Regions from separate parts of the Pseudarthrobacter sp. 10T415 genome, predicted to be linked through region 2. Evidence: predicted binding sites of a transcription regulator. Region 2 holds the regulator's gene; the other holds the start of a gene.
The links. Region 2 encodes HrcA, which represses chaperone genes, less so after heat shock. Its sites were predicted from a motif close to TTNGCACTCGNNNNNNNCGAGTGCNAA; they were not measured.
Positions count from the first base shown of each region.

Region 1: a site for HrcA is predicted at 6,232-6,258, ahead of AC1DBN_RS04575 (FmdB family zinc ribbon protein). Genes of this name have one in related genera too.

Region 1 is NZ_JBFTHJ010000002.1:376,346-385,856, forward strand. Features, by position in the region: gene AC1DBN_RS04535 (NUDIX hydrolase) at 1-753, opposite strand, end outside; gene AC1DBN_RS04540 (AAA family ATPase) at 750-1,856, opposite strand; gene pnuC (nicotinamide riboside transporter PnuC) at 1,859-2,521, opposite strand; tRNA gene AC1DBN_RS04550 (tRNA-Ala) at 2,692-2,764, opposite strand; gene AC1DBN_RS04555 (hypothetical protein) at 2,898-3,839, opposite strand; gene AC1DBN_RS04560 (GNAT family N-acetyltransferase) at 3,945-4,565, opposite strand; gene galU (UTP--glucose-1-phosphate uridylyltransferase GalU) at 4,570-5,475, opposite strand; gene AC1DBN_RS04570 (5-formyltetrahydrofolate cyclo-ligase) at 5,579-6,199, shown strand; gene AC1DBN_RS04575 (FmdB family zinc ribbon protein) at 6,322-6,582, shown strand; gene cpaB (Flp pilus assembly protein CpaB) at 6,701-7,429, shown strand; gene AC1DBN_RS04585 (AAA family ATPase) at 7,485-9,511, opposite strand, start outside.
Region 2 is NZ_JBFTHJ010000001.1:241,142-250,652, forward strand. Features, by position in the region: gene lepA (translation elongation factor 4) at 92-1,948, shown strand; gene hemW (radical SAM family heme chaperone HemW) at 1,974-3,203, shown strand; gene AC1DBN_RS01150 (DUF4870 domain-containing protein) at 3,264-3,683, opposite strand; gene AC1DBN_RS01155 (DUF3097 domain-containing protein) at 3,805-4,656, opposite strand; gene hrcA (heat-inducible transcriptional repressor HrcA) at 4,854-5,867, shown strand; gene dnaJ (molecular chaperone DnaJ) at 5,949-7,076, shown strand; gene AC1DBN_RS01170 (16S rRNA (uracil(1498)-N(3))-methyltransferase) at 7,079-7,852, shown strand; gene AC1DBN_RS01175 (GerMN domain-containing protein) at 7,845-8,798, opposite strand; gene AC1DBN_RS01180 (PhoH family protein) at 9,175-9,511, shown strand, end outside.

The DNA.
Region 1 (9,511 bases), on a different contig from region 2:
CTCCTGCCTGGGCCGTGACAGCGGCGGATGGACATACCGGTCGGTTGCCGTAAACAGCGCAGCGGGCGCTCCGCCGGTTGAGGCGCGGGCCTTCCTTCCGGTGTCCTCGAGGTGTGGTGTCATCTTGCGGGTGAAGTTTCCTGCCGCCAGCGGAGCGTTCCACACTGCCTCGTAAACGGTGCGCAGCTGGGTGAGCGTGAACTCTTCGGGGAGGAGCCTGGCCGCGACGGTGGTGTATTCCATCTTGCCTGCGAGCCGCTGCAGGCCCTCCGCAAGGATCTGCGAATGGTCGAAAGCCAAGGATCCGCCGGCGCCGCCGGCGGACATGTCGTGGACCGGATACCAGTCGGCACCGGCGGCATCGGTCCCGGCCGAGACGGCGGGAAGGGTTGCGCCGTCCGTCGCCAGCAGGACCAGGTGGGCAACGGAAACCACCCGCATCCGGGGGTCGCGCCCGGGGTCGCTGTACGTAGCCAGCTGCTCGAGGTGGACCGGCAGTGTTCCCAGGTCCAGCCCGGTTTCCTCGGAGAGCTCGCGGCCGGCGGCTGCCTCCGCTGATTCCCGGGGTCCGACGAATCCCCCCGGCAGTGCCAGCCGGCCCCTGAAGGGGTGGGAGCCGCGGCGGACCAGGGCGGCGTGGAGGACGCCGCCGTTGACGGCGAAGACCACAAGGTCTGCGGTCAGGGCGACGGAGGGGTAGTCACCGGGCCGGTAGGACTCGAGATAGTCCCGCTCGGCGTTGGAGTCATTCATGCCGGCGCACCTTCCAGGACGGTGCGGGTGGCCCAGGGCGGGGTGGTGAAGCCGTTCCGCTGGGCCAGGACCAGGTCGATGACGTCGGTGGCGGTTTTCATGCGCCGTTCGTGGCTGCCGGTGACCAGGATCCAGGAGTGTCCTTCCGCGGTCAGGGTCTCCTTGAACCATTCGGTTATATCGGCACGGCGGTGCTCGCCTTCCCGCCAGCCGTCGTCTTCGAACGGCACGCCTGCATCGTCGGTGACCAGGTACAGATCACGGCGCGGCAGGGTATCCATGGCGTGATAGGAACCGTAGCTGCGCTCCCCCAGGTAATACCGTTCCCACAAGGTGGTGGCCAAGGCGTCGGTGTCGGCGATGACCAGCGGGCAGGTATCGGCTGCCGTGTTCTCCAGCTGGTTTTGCCGGGCACCGATAACGCTGAAGTCCCGCGCGGTCCGCACCATGTCGGCCAGTTCCGCGTCCGGCTTCCAGGCCCGCAGGGCGTCGAACTTTTCGTAGGTGTAGGCGCGGCCGTATTCGGGCACGTCGGCGATCAGCGGGAACCGGGCCCGATAGTGGTCCATCAGGGCCCGTGTGAGGGTGGTGGTGCCGGTGGATTCCGCGCCGACAATGATGATCCTGGTGGCCAGCTCCTGCCGTGCCGGGGCTATCACATACGGCCAGGCCGCGCCGGGGTCGTCGCGGCAGATGGTGCCGCTGATCGGGTAGGTGGTGCGGGACTGGTCGACCAGCACGTGGTCGGCGCCGAAGTAGCCCGCCAGCCGGGCGCCGTAGGCCTCGGAGCTGAAGACGGCGTCGACGGCGGTGATTCCGTGGCACTTCAGGGCCAGGCGCATGAGCTCGTTCTGGGCTTTCCAGATGGCGTCTGAGTGGTAGTCCTCGGGGCAGTCGTTCGGCATGGCGATGACCTGCACGTTGGTGTCTTCGAATTCGGCGGCCAGCCATTTGGCGCGGTCGGCGACGGTGACGGACTCAAAGCGCGTGCCGAGGACAAGGACCGCGACACTTTCGGACTGTGAGGCGGCCGTGGCAATGAGATGGGCGTGGCCGGCGTGGGGAGGGTAGAACTTGCCGATGACCATTGACTGGGTGAACATTCTCAGGCTCCTGCCGGGACGGTGATCAGGGTGGTATTCGCAGCGGCCCGGGTGCGCTTCCAGCCGATGAGCCCGTAAATGCAGAGGGCGAGGAATCCGATGTAGAGGATGGCTGTCAGGGCCAGCCCCCGGCTGAAGTACAGCGGAATGGAGACCACATCGATGAGGATCCAGGCGTACCAGTGCTGGAAGATTTTCTTCGCCTGCCAGTAGGTCGCCACCAGGGAAGCTGTCAGGACAAAGGCATCCGGCCATGGCACCTGGGAGTCGGTGCCGTGGGTCAGGATCATGGCCACGGCAACAGTGCCGGCCAGGGTGGCACCGGTGCCGAGGAGGACTTCCTTGCCGGTGGCGTCCCGGATGGGCAGATCATTGCTGGCCTCGGTGGCGGAGCTGCCGCGGACCCAATTGAACCAGCCATAAACGGCCACTGCAGCGAAGATGACCTGAAGGACCGTTTCGCCGTAGAGGCCGGCACCCAGGAAGAGAATGATGAACGCAACGTTGTTCAGAATTCCCACCGGCCAGTTCCACAGCTTCTGCTTCGCGACGCCGTAGACGCACGCGGCGCCGGTGACGAAGCCGATGACCTCGATCCAGCTCACGGGAGAGCCGAGGAGATCTGGCACTGCGGTGGAGTTCATCCAGTCGAGTAGGGCCGTCATCGCCACTTCCTTTCCTAATTATCAATCCGATAATTACAACCTAGCGGGTAATTATCAAACTGACAACTCTGGTCCGAAGAACGGCGGCGCACTTTCCCCGCTGTGCCCGATGTTGCCTGGAAACGACAAAGGCCATCCCGGAGGGATGGCCTTTGATGAAACGAAAACTGTGGAGCTAAGGAGATTCGAACTCCTGACCTCTTCGATGCGAACGAAGCGCTCTACCAACTGAGCTATAGCCCCGGAACGGTGCGACCTTTTGGCGGGATCTGAACCGGTGACCCTAGGCTACACATTTTTCCTGTCCCAATGCCAACCGACGTTCCCGGCACCGTGAAGGCCCGCGCTGGCGGGCGTCGTCGGGTCCCTGTGGGGACTAAGCCCTGCGGCGCTGCAGGACGTCGTCGAGGTTGCTGAGCGCGCTCTGCGCCTTGGTGAGCTGCTGGGCGTCAGCAGGTGCAGCGCCGGCCGCTCCCGCCGTGTTTCCGGCCGCGCCCTGCTTCAGCGACGGCTTGCCGACGGCTTTCGGCGCCTCGGGAAGCTCAAGCGGCTTGGGCTCCGGCCGCTCGGCCTTGGCAGCCTCCACGTAAACAGGCTTGGGGACCTCAACAGGCTCCCAGGGCGTGCTGGAGGGAACGTCCGACGCCGGGGCTGCCGCGCTGGTATCGCCCGCGGCCACGGCTACGGCAATGGCTGCTTCACGCAGCTCGACGGCGGTCAGCGGCTTGGCCTGGGGTTTGTGGGCCTCGGCGTCGAAAAGCGGGCTGTCCGGCCGGGGAGGCACCGGTGCGGTTTCCGGCTTAGGCGGAATCCGGTCAACGGGGACAGCTGTCCTGGACGGGGCGCTCATGGCTGAGCGGAACGCTGCGTTGACCTTTTCCTTGCGGCTCCGGACAGCGAGGGTGCGGAGAAGAACGACGCACGCCGCCGTGAGCGCCACGCAGGACAGCGGCAGGACCGCGGAACCGAGGCCGAAGGGGAGCAGGACGCCGGAGACGAACGCCGTGATGAGCGAGAGCAACCCGACGAGTGCAATGGATGTGCGCCCGTAGTGGATGCGCAGCCGCCCATTGGCTGCGCCGGTGGCCCCGGCAGCGGCCGCGGGCTTGGCAGCGGGTGCGGCGCTCTTCCTCGTATCCATCGTTTTCTCCTGCTTGGCGGCGACGTTCAGAACCATGCCTTGCGGCCGTTCCGGTTTCTCCTCTGCGGGTGTGTCCGCCGTGAAATCGCCGGCGGGCTGGAACTGGTGCCTGCGGTTCCGGAGGACGTAAGGGGCAACCCACACGATCCAGAGCACGACAGCAACCACAAGGATCACAGAGCTGCTAAGGGGGAAGTCCACACTCAAAACCGTATGAGTATCACCACTGCCACAGTGGCATTGGCTGCGGTGTGTCGCAGGGCGGTTGCCAAATGAGTGGAATTAAGACGGCCGGGACGACATCCAACGCGGCAACAGGCCGTCCGGGACTTCTTCGGAGGTCAGCGCAAAGGACCGGTGGTCAGCCCACTCACCGTTGATGTGAAGATAGCGGGGCCGGTACCCTTCGTCGCGGAAGCCCAGCTTCTCCACCACCCGCAGGCTGGGTCCGTTTTCTGGCCGGATGTTGATTTCCATCCGATGCAGCCCAAGGGTCTGGAAGCAGTGGTCTGTCACCAGGGCCACCGCCGTGGGAGCAATCCCCCGGCCCGCCCGGGCCTGGTCCACCCAATAACCCAGCGTGGCCATCATTGCCGAGCCCCAGAGGATGGATGACACCGTCAGCTGGCCCACGATGTGCGGGGTCCGGCTGCCGGCCACCCGCTCCGTAATGAGGAACGGCAACGCCGTGGACTGGGCCGCCTGGGAATTCAGCGAACGTACCATTTGCCGGTAGTCCGGCAACCCTCCGCGCGGATCCGGATTGGACGCTTCCCACGGCGCAAGCCACTGGCTGTTCCGTGACCGCACTTCAGTCCATTCTTTCCGGTCGCGGTAGCGGATGGGCCGCAGGACCAGGTCACCGCACTCAAGCGTGGCCGGCCAGATGGGACCGAAGCGCACGATGCTACTTGGAAAGTTGGGCGGCGAAGCCCGGCAACCACTCCCGCAGGCCTGGGCCCAGGTCATCACTGTCGACGGCCAGCTGCACGCAGGCCTTCAGGTAGCTCAGTTTGTCGCCGGTGTCGTAGCGGCGGCCGCGGAAGATCACGCCGTAGACGCCGTAGCCTTCGCCCTCGCCGGTGGCAAGTTCCTGCAGGGCGTCGGTCAGCTGGATCTCGCCACCGCGGCCGGGGCCGGTTTCCTCCAGCACGTCGAAGACGGCGGGGTGCAGCACATAGCGGCCGATGACTGCCAGGTTGGACGGTGCCTCGTCCGCTGCAGGCTTCTCAACGAGCCTGTTGATCCGGACGTAGCCTTCGCCGTCGATCTCTTCGATGTCCGCGCAGCCGTAGGCGCTGATCTGGGACGGATCCACTTCGATCAGCGCAACCACCGAACCGCCGGTCTTGGCCTGCACGTCGATCATGGTTCCCAGGAGCTCGTCCCGGGCATCAATCAGGTCATCACCGAGGAGCACGGCAAAAGGCTCATTGCCCACATGCTGGCGGGCCCGCAGCACGGCGTGACCGAGCCCGTTGGGGTCGCCCTGGCGGACGTAGTGGATGTCGCCGAGGTTGCTGGCGGCCTGGATGGACTCCAGCTTCTTGGTGTCACCCTTGTCCGAGAGGGTGGACTCAAGCGACGGGACACGGTCAAAGTGGTCCTCGAGCGCCCGCTTGTTGCGTCCCGTAATCATCAGGACATCGTTGAGTCCGACGCCAACGGCTTCCTCCACGACGTACTGGATGGCAGGCTTGTCCACCACCGGAAGCATTTCCTTGGGCATAGCCTTGGTGGCGGGAAGGAACCGGGTACCCAGCCCCGCAGCGGGGATGACGGCTTTGCGAACTCTCGGGTTACTGGTAGTCACCGGACTAATCTAGCGTCAGCGGCAAGCATTAAGTAATCAGCGGTCCGGCCCCGGCGCCGACCTGCACATGAACCCGCCGCCCGCGGCGATGGAGGGAAAACCCATGACTGAACATCAGACCGGTGCCAAGGACGGCATTCGGGCTGCCCACCGTGCCCGCCGCGCGGAACTCTCGCCGGCGGCCCTGGAGGAGGCGGGCAACGCCCTGGCGGAACATGGCACAGCCTGGGCCGGCTCCCTTGCGGACGGCGCGGCCGCAACCTTCTGCGTCTACCTGGGCGTCGGCGTCGAACCCCCTACCCTGCCGCTGATCCAGGCCCTCCACGCCCGCGGACACCGGGTCCTCCTGCCGGTGTGCGAACCGGCGCGCGAACTGAGCTGGGTGTTCTGGTCTCCCGGCATCCCCTTTGCGCGCAGCCGGTACGCGCCCGTCATGGAACCCGACGGGCCGCGACACGGGCCGGATGTGGCCGGTGGGGCGTCCGGGCTGTTCATCCCGGCCACGGCCGTTGACCTTTCCGGTAACCGGATCGGCCAGGGCGGAGGCTACTACGACAAGTTCCTGGGCCATTTGGACACTGCCGGGAAGCATATTCCGCTTGCCGCTGTTATCTACGACGAAGAACTCCTGCCTGCCGGGCGGATCCCCGCCGAGGAGTTCGACCGTCCCGTTCCGGCCGTCCTGACTCCGGGCGGACTGCGGGTCCTGGCAGGCGCTCTCTGAACCCGGGACGCTGGTGGACGGGGATGATAGAATTAGCACTCAGGCCCTGCGACTGCTAACGGACCACCACTGGAACGGATGGCAGCACGGGACCTCTCGTTTGCCCAAGAGGAGGAGCACCAGTGCCAACATATGCTTACGCCTGCAAGGATTGCGGCCATGCTTTTGACATCGTCCAGTCATTCTCGGACAGTTCGCTGACGTCCTGCCCGGAATGCGAAGGCACGCTGCGCAAGAAGTTCAACAGCGTTGGCGTCGTCTTCAAGGGATCGGGCTTCTACCGCACCGACTCCCGCGACTCCAAGGGCAGCACCGTCTCCGCAGCACCCGCGGCCCCGGCAGCCCCTGCTCCGGCACCCGCACCGGCGGCTGCCGCCAGCTGACACCGGCCCCCACCACACTCGGGCTGACCGCGGCCCCGCTCCTGTTGGCAGCACCATGTTGTCCACATAGGATCGGGGCCGCTGTCGTCTGCCATGCCTGCCCGCCTAGCGTGAAGGCATGCCTGCACATCCCGTCCGTGCCCACCGCAGACCGCCTGTCTTCCAAGCCAAAAAGGGAGCTGCCTCGTCCCGGCGCGGCAGCCCGCTGACCCGTATGGGCGGGTTGCTCAACCGCAACCGGCGCCTCGCTGTTGCCCTGCTGCTCTGCGCAGCGGCGTCCATGACCGTCCACCAGCTCACCCCTGCGCCGGCCGACACTGCCACAGCCCTGTCCGCAGCGAGGGACCTGCCCGCCGGAACGGCTGTCACGGCCTCTGACCTTGTTCCGGTGCGGGTACCGCCAGGCCTGCTGTCCGAGGGCGTGCTGAGTGAGCAGACTGAGGCGGAAGGCAAACAGTTGGCAACGCCGCTGCGAAAAGGGCAGCTGGTCACCGATGTCCAGCTCCTGGGTCCCGGGCTGCTCACCGGCACTCCCCCGGGATCGGCTGCCGTTCCGTTGCGGATGGCCGATGCCTCGTCCATCCAATTGGTTTCGCCCGGGCAACTGGTGAACATCGTCCTGACATCCGGGAACGGGTTCGACCGACAGGGACCCTCGGAAGTCCTGGCCGCGGGAGTCCCCGTCCTCTGGACCGCTGCCAAAGGTGGCCAGGGCGGACAATGGTTGGGCACCGCCGAAACCGACGGGCTGATCGTGGTGGCAGCCACCGCTGAACAGTCAGCACGGCTGGCCGGGGCGTCCACGCAGGGCAAGTTGTTCTTCGTCCTGGTGGGACCGCCGTCGTGACCGGCCCTGCCTTGCCCGGCAGGGCCTGCCATCACGTCGGCAGCGCTATTGGCCGTCAGCCCCAGTGCGGGGGCTTCTGCTCCTTCAACCACGCGTCGTGGTCGTCGTCGCGATCGCCCCAGGCCCGCGGGTCATCTTCCGCGGCGGTCTTGGGCAGTACGTCCTCTACTTGGCCGCGCGCAGCCGGTGAGCCGGCCTCTTCCGCGTCCGCGGCATCGCCAGAACTTGCGGCGCTCCCGGTATCGGTCGCGTCCACGGTGCTCTCAACATCCTCGGCGTTCACGGCATCTTGTGGCGTCACGGCATCATTCGGGGTCACGGTGCCCGCCTCCTCACTGTCTGGTCCTGCAACGGCGTCATCGGCGCCGCCTGAATCGGAATCGTCCCGGGATTCGTGGCGTTCCTCGCCCCGCGCGGCGTCACGCCGGAACCCTGACCCATGCGTGCCCGCGTACGGGACCGAAGCGGGCTGCGCAGCGTCGATTCCATTCAGCGCCTGATGGACGTCGTCGTCAAGGAAACCGGCGGACTCGGCAGAGCGGCCCGGAAGAACCACCCGTTCCAGCCCCAAGTACCCTGCAATCCGGTCCGCACAGGCCGAAGGATCAGTGAACACCTCAATGGTCCACAGCGGCATGTACCGCCACCCCAGCCGCTCCAGCATCTGCGGGCGCAGCCGGCTGCGCTCACGGACACTCATGGTGCGGTACTGCTCGGTGCCGTCGGACTCGATCGCCACCGGCCAGGGAAGGTCTGCCTCATCCTGGCCCATGGTGCCCAGCGGGTCTGCGGCCGCCACCACGTCGATGACGCCGTCGTACTGGTGCCACACCCGGGCGCCGCGGGCACGAAGCCTGTCGCCGAGGTCGGCAACAAGCGGGTCGGCTCCGAGCGCCTGCTCGCTGGCAGCCGCCCGGGACGCCGGAGTGCCGAGGTCGGTGTTCCCCGAAATCTCCCGGTCAAGCAGCGCGTACAGGTCCAGAGCACCGTACGCCAGCCTGGTCTGGTCCAGGTCCTCCGGGCGGAAGCACGTCAGGACGTGGATGGAACGGCGGGCACGGGTCATGGCCAGCGCGAACTTCTCCCTGCCGCCCTCGGCGGACAGCGGGCCGAAGTTGTGAAGGGCCCGCCCATGCGGTGTGCGCCCGTAGCCGGGCGAGAAAATGACATGGTCACGCACCAGGCCCTGTGCCCGTTCAAGGTCAACAACCCGGAAGGACTCCGGCCCCGCTCCGAAGAAACTGGCCAGCCCGGGGTAGTTCGGCAACTGGAGCCGGATGGACTCGCCGATCCTCGCGGCATGCCGCAGGCTTGCTGTGACAACCGCCAGGGACGTCCTGGGCCGCAGCCGAGCGTGCTCGAACACCAGCTCCACCACGCGGTTGACCTCAGCCACCACAGACTCCACGCCCTCGTGGTCGGCGCTGGGCAGGCCGGTGCCGTCCGGCAAGTACTCCACGAGCAAGGACCGGTCCAGCCCGGTGGCCGACTGGCCCTCTGGAAGGCGGCGGAGGCCGCCGTCGTAGAAGTTCCTGCTCAGCTGCAGTACCAGGTCCTCGTCCACACCCCGGTAGACGTTGGTGAGCTGCCACACCGGCAACACGGCGGAGAGGGCCTTGAAGGCGCTCTCGACCCGCTGGTGCGCGGACTCGCCGGGCGCGAGCCGCTCCACCCCCACGGTGAAGCTGCGGGGACTGGCGATCCGGGCATCGCCGAAGGCAATGACCTGCCGGGCGCGGGCGATGGAAGGCAGGACCGCCTGCAGGCTGGTGGCTTCGGCGTCGAGGATCACCACGGCGTCGAAGTGCTGTTCCGCGGGCAGCAGCCCGCTCATGAGGTAGGGGCTCACCGACCAGACGGGAACCAGCGTGCCGATCAGGTCCGGCGCCTGGGCGGTCAGCGCCGGCAGTGAGACCCGTCCGTCCTTGAGCAGGCTGCGCAGGAGGCCTGCCTGCCGGGGCTGGTCCCCGATGGCTTCCCTCCAGCGCTCGGCCAGGTCCCAGCGCAGGCGTGCCGCCCCGCTGGCGATGTGGGCGTTGTCCGCGAGGCGGTACTCGGCTTCGAGCTGGCGCAGGGCATCGC
Region 2 (9,511 bases):
CACTGGTGGCTGAAGAAGTGCGGCTAATCCGCGGGCAGCATGTGGTGTGCCTGCCGGGCGGCCGCGGAAAAGCCAACAGTAAGGACCCTGCGTGTCTCCCATGGCCCGCACCGCACCGGTGCCCGCCGCGACAGATCCGGCTATTATTCGGAACTTTTGCATCATCGCGCACATTGACCACGGCAAGTCCACCCTGGCTGACCGGATGCTGCAGTCCACCGGAGTAGTCCAGGCGCGGGACATGAAGGCCCAGTACCTGGACCGGATGGACATTGAGCGTGAACGCGGCATTACCATCAAGTCGCAGGCTGTGCGCATGCCGTGGGAAGTGGAAGGCGTCAGCTACGCGCTGAACATGATCGACACGCCGGGCCACGTGGACTTCACCTATGAGGTGTCACGGTCCCTTGCCGCCTGCGAGGGCGCAGTCCTGCTGGTGGACGCTGCCCAGGGTATTGAGGCCCAGACGCTTGCCAACCTTTACCTGGCGATGGAAAACAACCTCGCCATCATCCCGGTGCTGAACAAGATCGACCTTCCGGCAGCGCAGCCGGAAAAATACGCAGCGGAGCTTGCAAGCCTTATCGGCGGCGATCCCGAAGACGTGCTGCGCGTGTCCGGCAAGACCGGCGTCGGCGTGGAAGCCCTCCTGGACAAGATTGTCCGCGATCTGCCGGCACCGGAGGGCAATCCCGATGCCCCCGCCCGTGCCATGATCTTCGATTCGGTCTACGACACCTACCGCGGCGTGGTGACCTACGTCCGCGTGGTGGACGGCATGCTCCACCCGCGTGAACGCATCCAGATGATGTCCACCAGGGCCTCCCACGAGCTCCTGGAAATCGGCGTCAGCTCCCCGGAACCCACACCCTCCAAGGGCCTGGGCGTCGGCGAAGTGGGCTACCTGATCACCGGTGTGAAGGACGTCCGCCAGTCCAAGGTGGGCGACACCGTCACCAACCTGGCCAAGCCGGCCGCCCAATCGCTGCCTGGCTACGCCGACGCAAAGCCGATGGTGTTCTCCGGCCTCTATCCGCTGGACGGTGCCGACTACCCGGTACTGCGTGACGCCCTTGAGAAGCTCATGCTCAACGACGCTGCGCTGGTCTACGAACCCGAAACCTCTGCAGCGCTGGGCTTCGGTTTCCGCGTGGGCTTCCTGGGCCTCCTCCACCTCGAGATCACCCGCGAACGCCTGGAGCGCGAATACAACCTCGACCTCATTTCCACCGCTCCGAACGTGGAGTACGAGGTGACCCTGGAGGACAAGAAGGTGGTCCGCGTGACCAACCCCAGCGAGTACCCCACCGGCAAGATCGCCGAAGTCCGCGAACCCATGGTCTCCGCCACCATCCTGGCTCCCAACGAGTTCGTGGGCGCCATCATGGAACTCTGCCAGTCACGCCGCGGCGTCATGGGTGGGATGGACTACCTTTCCGAGGACCGGGTGGAAATCCGTTACCGCCTGCCGCTGGCGGAAATCGTGTTCGATTTCTTCGACATCCTCAAGTCCAAAACCCGTGGCTACGGCTCCCTGGACTGGAAGGCCGACGGTGAGCAGGTTGCCGACCTCGTGAAGGTGGACATCATGCTCCAGGGTGAACAGGTGGATGCCTTCAGTGCCATCACGCACCGGGAAAAGGCGTATGCCTACGGCGTGATGATGACCGGAAAGCTCCGCGAACTGATCCCGCGGCAGCAGTTCGAGGTGCCCATCCAGGCGGCCATCGGTTCGAGGATCATCGCGCGCGAAAGCATCCGGGCCATCCGCAAGGACGTCCTGGCGAAGTGCTACGGCGGTGACATCTCACGTAAGCGCAAGCTGCTGGAGAAGCAAAAAGAAGGCAAGAAGCGCATGAAGATGGTGGGCACCGTGGAGGTGCCGCAGGAAGCGTTCATCGCCGCCCTCACCACCGACGAATCGAAGGACAAGGCCAAGAAGAAGTGACCACCGCGCAGCGGGGTACCCGCTGATGCCCAGCGTACTTCCCCTCGGTGACCCGGCGCCGTCGGACGGCATCCTGCCTCCGCAGGCGGCCGTCGGCGCGGGGGACCGCGCGTTCGGGCTGTATGTCCACATCCCTTTCTGCGCCGTGCGCTGCGGGTACTGCGACTTCAACACCTACACGGCTACCGAACTCGGCGGCGGTGCCTCCCAGGATGCCTATGCCGGTACGGCAGCATCCGAGGTGGCGTTTGCGGCCACGGTGCTCAAGGCGTCCGGTGTACCGGACCGAAAGCTCAGCACTGTGTTCTTCGGCGGCGGCACACCCACGCTGTTGCCCGCCGAAGACCTCGCATTGATTCTTCGGACGGCCATCGACCAATGGGGGATCGAGGACGGCGCCGAGGTGACAACTGAGGCAAATCCGGATTCGGTGACACCGGAGTCCCTGGCTGTGCTCAGGGATGCCGGCTTTACGCGGGTCTCGTTCGGGATGCAGTCCGCAGTTCCGCACGTCCTGAAGGTCCTGGACCGCACCCACACCCCGAGCAGGGTTCCCCAGGTGGTGCAGTGGGCCCGTGACGCCGGCCTGGCAGTGAGCCTCGACCTGATCTACGGGACGCCGGGGGAGTCGCTGGCCGACTGGCAGTACTCCCTGGAAACCGCGTTGTCGTACGAGCCGGACCACATCAGCGCCTACGCGCTGATCGTTGAGGACGGCACCAAGTTGGCGGCGCAGATCCGGCGCGGCGAGGTCCCGGGCATCGACGACGACGATCACGCCGACAAGTACGAGCTCGCCGACCGCCTGATCACCTCTGCAGGCCTGGAGTGGTACGAGGTCAGCAACTGGGCGCGCACGCCAGAACAGGCCTGCCGGCACAACCTCGCCTACTGGCGCGGCGATGACTGGTGGGGGATCGGGCCGGGCGCGCACTCACATGTGGGCGGTGTGCGCTGGTGGAACGTCAAACACCCAACCGCGTACGCCGGGCGGCTGGCGCAGGGAAACTCACCGGCCGCCGGACGCGAAACCCTGGACGCGGAGACCCGGAACGTGGAGCGGGTCATGCTTGAGGCCCGCCTCCAGTCCGGGCTGGAAGTGGCAAGCCTGGACACGGTGGGGCGGCACCAGATCGCCGGGCTGATTGCCGAGGGGCTGGTTGAGCCGGGCGCAGCATTCCGGGGGATGCTGGTCCTGACGTTGAAGGGCCGGCTCCTGGCCGACGCGGTGGTCCGCCGGATCCTGCCCGACTAACGCGGGTTTACCGGCCACGCCTGCGAGGTCAGGCTTGCTGCGGCTGGGAGCCGACGGGGACTACTTGATCCAGCGCAGGTTGAACTGGTAGCGGTGCGGTTGGCCGCGGTTGACGTGGATGCCTGCCGCCACCGAAAAGCACGTCAGTGCAATCCAGATCAATGTGGCGATCACGGCAAAAATGTTTCCGACCACGGGAATGAACACCAGGATGTTCGCCACTACCGCTGCGATGGTGGGAGGCAGGCTGAAGTTCAGGGCTTCCTTCGACTCCTGGGCCGTGAAGGGCCCGCGGTCGCGGAAGATGAGGAAGATCAGCAGGGCGGGGACGCATCCCAGGATCCCGCCGAAGTGTGCCAGGGTGGCCCACTGCCGGTCCTCGCTGGCCGTGAGCGGCAGCGCATTCGCGGGGACGCCGTGGTATTCGGAACGGCCGGTGCTGCTTTGGCCGTCCCTGTGCTCGCGTGCGTTTTCTGCCACAGTCTGTTCCTTCGAAAAGTGCAATTGATGCTGGGGATGCAGTTGATGCTTCGGGGCCCGCTGCGGATCGCGGGGGCCACCGCAGTATCAAGAATACTGGTGTTTGCCGGTCCGGCGTCCGTCAGGGTGCTGTGAGGAAGTCGATGACTTCCTCGACCCGGCCCAGCAGCGACGCCTCCAGGTCTGCGTAAGTGTGGACCGCACCGAGCAGTTTCTGCCATCCGAGCCCGATGTCCTCCTTAGTGGAGTGCGGCCAGCCGAACGCCTTGAGGATCCCGGTTTTCCAGTCCTGGCCCCGCGGTACTGACGGCCATTGCGGAATGCCCAGCACGGAGGGCCGGATGGCCTGCCACACATCCACGTAGGGGTGGCCGACAATCAGGACGTTGCCTGCAGCGCCAGGGCCGGCCATGACAGCCTCAGCAATACGGGATTCCTTGGAGTCCGGGACCAGGTGGTCCACCAGCACACCCAGCCGGCGCCCCGGCCCTGGCCCGAATTCCTTCACGGCGCCGGCGAGGTCGTCGATGCCATGCAGGGGTTCGACGACGATGCCCTCCACCCGGAGATCGTCTCCCCATACCTTCTCGACGAGTTCGGCGTCGTGCTTTCCTTCCACCCAGATGCGGCTCGCCTTGGCCACCTGTGCACGCTGGCCTGCGACGCGTACGGAGCCTGAGGCTGTGCGCCCGGCTGACGGACCGCCCGCTGCGGGCCGGGGTGCCGGTGGCATCAGCCTGATGGCACGGCCCTCGAGGAGGAACCCGAATCCCAGCCGGAAGGTCCGCGACTTTCCGCGCCGGTCCTCAAGGGCCACCACATGCATGCCGCCGGACTTTTCCACCCGGGTGACGGCCCCCACCCAGCCGGACTGTACGTCTTCGAGCACCATGCCCCGTTCCACGGGCACTTCAGGCAGTTGCGTACGCGCGGGAGCGGACATGTCCCGCGGGCCCCAGTTCCGGTAATCCATGGTCACTCCGCCTCGCCGTAGGTGCTGTCCCGGAATTTCGCCCGGAGCGGTACCAATGCTAACAACGGGCCAAGGCATAATAGACTGTTAGCACTTAGGCATGTCGAGTGCTAACAGTTCGAGTGCATGTTCGAGTGCGTGCAGACTGGCAGGAAGGAACGGGTGGCTTATCCACCCCGACTGGATGGAGGTGGAGTGTGAGTGAGCCGCGCAAGCTTGAAGTACTGCGGGCCATCGTGGAGGACTACGTCCACTCCCGCGAACCGGTAGGCTCCAAGGCCCTGGTGGAACGGCATCACCTGGGGGTTTCCAGCGCCACCATCCGGAACGACATGGCGGCGCTTGAGGACGAGGGCCTCATCACGGCGCCGCATACCAGTGCCGGCCGGATTCCCACGGACAAGGGTTACCGGCTGTTCGTGGACCAGATTTCGGCCGTGAAGCCGCTCTCGCAAGCCGAACGGCGCGCCATCCAGTCCCTCCTGGAGGGATCCGACGACCTCGACGACGTCCTCGACCGCACCGTGCGGCTGTTGTCCCAGCTGACCAACCAGGTGGCGGTGGTCCAGTACCCCCACCTCAGCCGGGCACTGATCCGGCACATCGAGTTCGTCCTGCTGGCCCCGCGCAAGGTCCTTGTGGTCCTGATCGCGAACAGCGGCAACGTGGAGCAGCGCGTCATCGACGTCGGGCAGGACCTCGCGGACGAAGCGTTGTCCGCGCTGCGTACCCGGTTTCTGGGAACCCTGGCCGGAACACCGCTGGCCCGGCTGCCGCAGGCCCTTCCCGCCGTCGTCTCCTCTGTCAGTCCGGGGGAGCGGCAGGCGGCGCAGTCGCTGGCGCACGCCCTGGAGATCCTTGCGCACAGCAGCCGCGAGGACCGCATGGTCATGGCCGGCACGGCCAACCTGGCCCGGTCCAATGTCGACTTTCCGCTGAGCATCGGCCCCGTGCTGGAAGCTTTGGAAGAGCAGGTGGTGATGCTGCGGCTGCTGAGCGACATGGCGCAGGACCACCGTGGCGTGGCCGTCAGCATCGGCCGCGAAAACCCTTACGACGGCCTGGCCGAGGCGTCCGTCGTGGCCACCGGCTACGGCCCGGACAGCGTGGCCAAGATCGGCATCCTGGGTCCCACCCGGATGGACTATCCCAACACCATGGCGGCCGTCAGGGCAGTTGCCCGTTACCTTTCCCGCATCCTGGGTCCCTGACCGGCCCGCCCCGGCACCACAGCCGCCGGGCCCGCACGGCAGTCCCACCGCAGGCAGTACAACAAGGAAGAGATACGAACTTTGAGCAGCCACTATGACGTCCTTGGAGTTTCACCGGAAGCCACCGGAGAAGAAATCAAAAAGGCCTACCGCAAGCTGGCCCGGACACTCCACCCCGACGTCAACCCGGGCGAAGATGCGCAGGACCGCTTCAAGGCGGTGACCCACGCCTACGAAGTCCTCTCCGACCCGCAGAAACGCCGGGTCTACGACACCACCGGCAACGAGAACGGCACTGACAATGGATTCGGCGGAGGAAGCTACGCCGGCCAGGGCTTTGCCTTCCAGGACATCTTCGACACGTTCTTCGGCGCCGGCGGATCGTCCGGACCCGCCTCACGGGTCCGCCGCGGCCAGGATGCACTCATCAGCGTCCGCATCGAACTGCGCGACGCCGTCTTTGGCGTCAACAAAAAGCTTGAGGTGGACACTGCAGTCACTTGCCCCACCTGTGAGGGATCATGTTGCCGCCCGGGGACGCACCCCGAACGCTGCGACATCTGCGGCGGCAGCGGCCAGGTCCAGCGCGCTGTCCGTTCCATCCTCGGCCAGGTCATGACCGCTGCACCGTGCGGCACCTGCGAGGGCTTCGGCACTGTCATCAAAGATCCCTGCAATGAATGCAGCGGCCAGGGCCGCATCCGGAGCCGCCGCTCCCTGACCATCAAGGTTCCCGCCGGCGTCGCAACCGGAACACGCATCCAGCTGACCGGGCAGGGCGAAGCCGGCCCCGCGGGCGGCCCCTCCGGCGACCTCTACGTGGAGGTCCGCGTCAACAACGACGCCACGTATGTGCGTGACGGCGACGACCTGCACGCAACCCTGAACATCCCCATGACCGCCGCGGCGCTGGGCACCGACGTCAGCCTGGAGACCTTCGACGGAACCCAGGACATCGACGTGAAGCCGGGCACCCAGTCCGGTGAAATCATCACCCTCCGCGGCCTGGGTGTCACCCACCTGCGCGGATACGGCCGCGGTGACCTGAAGGTGCACCTGCAGGTGGAAACGCCGGCCAAGCTCGACGCAGCCCAGGAGGAGCTCCTCCGGCAGCTTGCCAAGCTCCGCGGAGAACAGATCACCGAAGGCAAGCTCGCCGCCAGTGGCGGGATGTTCGCGAAGCTGCGGGACCGGCTGGGGAACCTGTAGCGGTGAGCAACCCTGTCTTTTTTACCTCCGCCGGATCCCTCGACGGGCTGGAGGAGGGCATGGAGTTTGTCCTGGAAGGGCCGGAGGCGCGCCACGCGGTTTCCGTAAAGCGCCTCGCAGCGGGTGAGGCCGTGGACATCGTCGACGGCGCCGGTACCCGTATGAGCGGGACGGTGTCCGAGGCCGCCGGCACCCGCCTCACCGTGCGGTGCGGTTCCCTGGTGGAGGAGGCCCGCCCCAGTGTCCGGCTGGTGCTGGTGCAGGCCCTCGCCAAGGGTGACCGTGATGAGCTTGCCATCGAGACCGCCACGGAACTGGGCATCGACGCCGTGATCCCCTGGCAGTCCGAACGTTCCATCGTCCGGTGGAAGGGTGACCGGGCGGCCAAGGCGCACGCCAAATGGCAGTCCGTGGTGGGCGCTGCGGCCAAGCAGGCGCGGCGGGCCTGGATCCCTGAGGTGCGTCCCGCCGTCGACACCGCTGCCCTTGCTGCAGCAGTGGAAGCCGCGGACCTGGCGGTCATCCTCCACGAAGACGCAGTGCGGCCGCTCCGTTCTGTCCTGGAAGGCTGGGACGATGCCAGCGGCGCAGGAACCCGTGAAGTGCTCCTTATCGTGGGCCCGGAGGGTGGAATCAGCCCCCGGGAGGTGACGCGCCTCTGCGACCGCGGAGCCGTCACGGCGCTCCTGGGCCACCACGTGCTGCGCTCGTCCACGGCCGGTCCTGCCGCCGTAGTGCTCTCCAGCGACATCCTGGGGCGCTGGGACGCTACCTGACCTTGAAGGACCGGTTGTCTTCGAACTGGTCCGGGCCGCCGTCAGACCCGGCCTGGGCCACCCTCAGCTCGTAGTCTCCGGCGGGCAGGGTCAAGGCCAGCGTGAATACCCCTGCCTGCCCCTGTTCCGATGACGCCGTGGTTTCGCCGGTGAGGAAGGGTGCCTTGGCGCCGTTGTCCCCGGTCCGCAGGATCTGCCAGCGAAGCTTGCCGCCCGCCGACGTGCTGCGTCCGGTGATTTTGACGCTGCCGTCCGCGACTTCGGAGCCTTGCTGGGGATCGATGATCCAGACAGGAGCAGCCAGGCCCGCCGTCCTGGTCATCAGGGCGCCAAGCTGGACCTGCCCGAAAGCCATGTAGTCGGTGTGGCCGTCCACCAGGATCCGAACCCGGATCTGCTGGCCGGAGTCGATCAACCCGGAACTGGCTGCGGCAGCAGTGGCCGTGTAGACGAGCTGCTGGACTGCCCGGGCTGCCATGTCCGCATCAAGGTTGCTGTTGAAAGCGTCCTCGGAGACATCGACGGTGATGACGTCCTTGCCGGAAATCGAGGTGGCCAGCTTGCCGGGATTCTGCCACGGGGTGAAGTAGTCAGGGTCAAGGGGTTTATCGGACATCATGGCACGCAGTGCGCGCGTTACCGGGTTCTCCTGTTCGGGTACATCCCGGAACTCCCGGTACAGGAAGACGTTGCTGCTGCTGCGGCCGATCCAGTAGACAGGCGCCTTGTTGGAGGACTGCGTGGTTTCCAGTGGGGCGCTGGTGGAGGGCGGCTCCGGGCTTCCCGTGGTGGCAGGCCCGGTCAGAAGGGTGCCCGTGGGGGAGGGGCCAGGTTCCGCAACGCAACCGGCAAGGATCGGCACGACCGTCAGGACGCCGGCCAGCATGATCGCGCGGGCGCGGCCCACGTGTCGACCTGCCCGGCGGGGCGCAACGGTATCCGGCACTTGTGCCTTTCCTTTCCTGTCGTGAGGGCCGTTCCCCGGTCGGCCCGATGTCACAGCCGTGGCTGGATTTCCAGCATTGCACAGCCCGGCGAAGCGATTTGCCCGGTTCCGGCCGTGGGGCACAACTGCAACGGGAACGATATGAGGACGATATGAAGTTGATACCTAATGACCGATCCTGCCGTGGCGCCTTTGGTGACTGCGCCCTGCTGCCTGTGGATGCCGAGGGCCCGTGGTTGTCCGGCTTTACCGGCAGGCGGGGTGCGCTGGCGTAAGATAAAAGGATCACGGAACGCAGAAACCAGGCACTGGTTTCCCGGGCCGGGACGACAGCAGAAACTACCTCGAGGGGACCACAGGCCTGCGGGCCAGCACCATGACTGAATCAGCCAACGGAAAGCGCCGGCTCAACACGGGAGAGGGCACTGCCGGGGAATTTCCCCACACCCTTCCCGGCGTCCGGACCGAGGTAGTCCTTTTCGACAATTCCGATCAGATGGTCCAGTCACTCGGCAGCCACGATGAGGCGCTGCGGTACATCGAGGAGCAGTTCCCGGACGTGAACTTCCACGTCCGCGGCAACGAACTTTCCCTCAGCGGCCCGGCCGGCGACGTTCCCCGGATCATGCGGCTCCTCCAGGAAGTCCGTGGCCTGGTGGCACGCGGCACCGTTATCACCCCCGCGGTCCTGCAGCAGCTGGTGGCACTGCTCC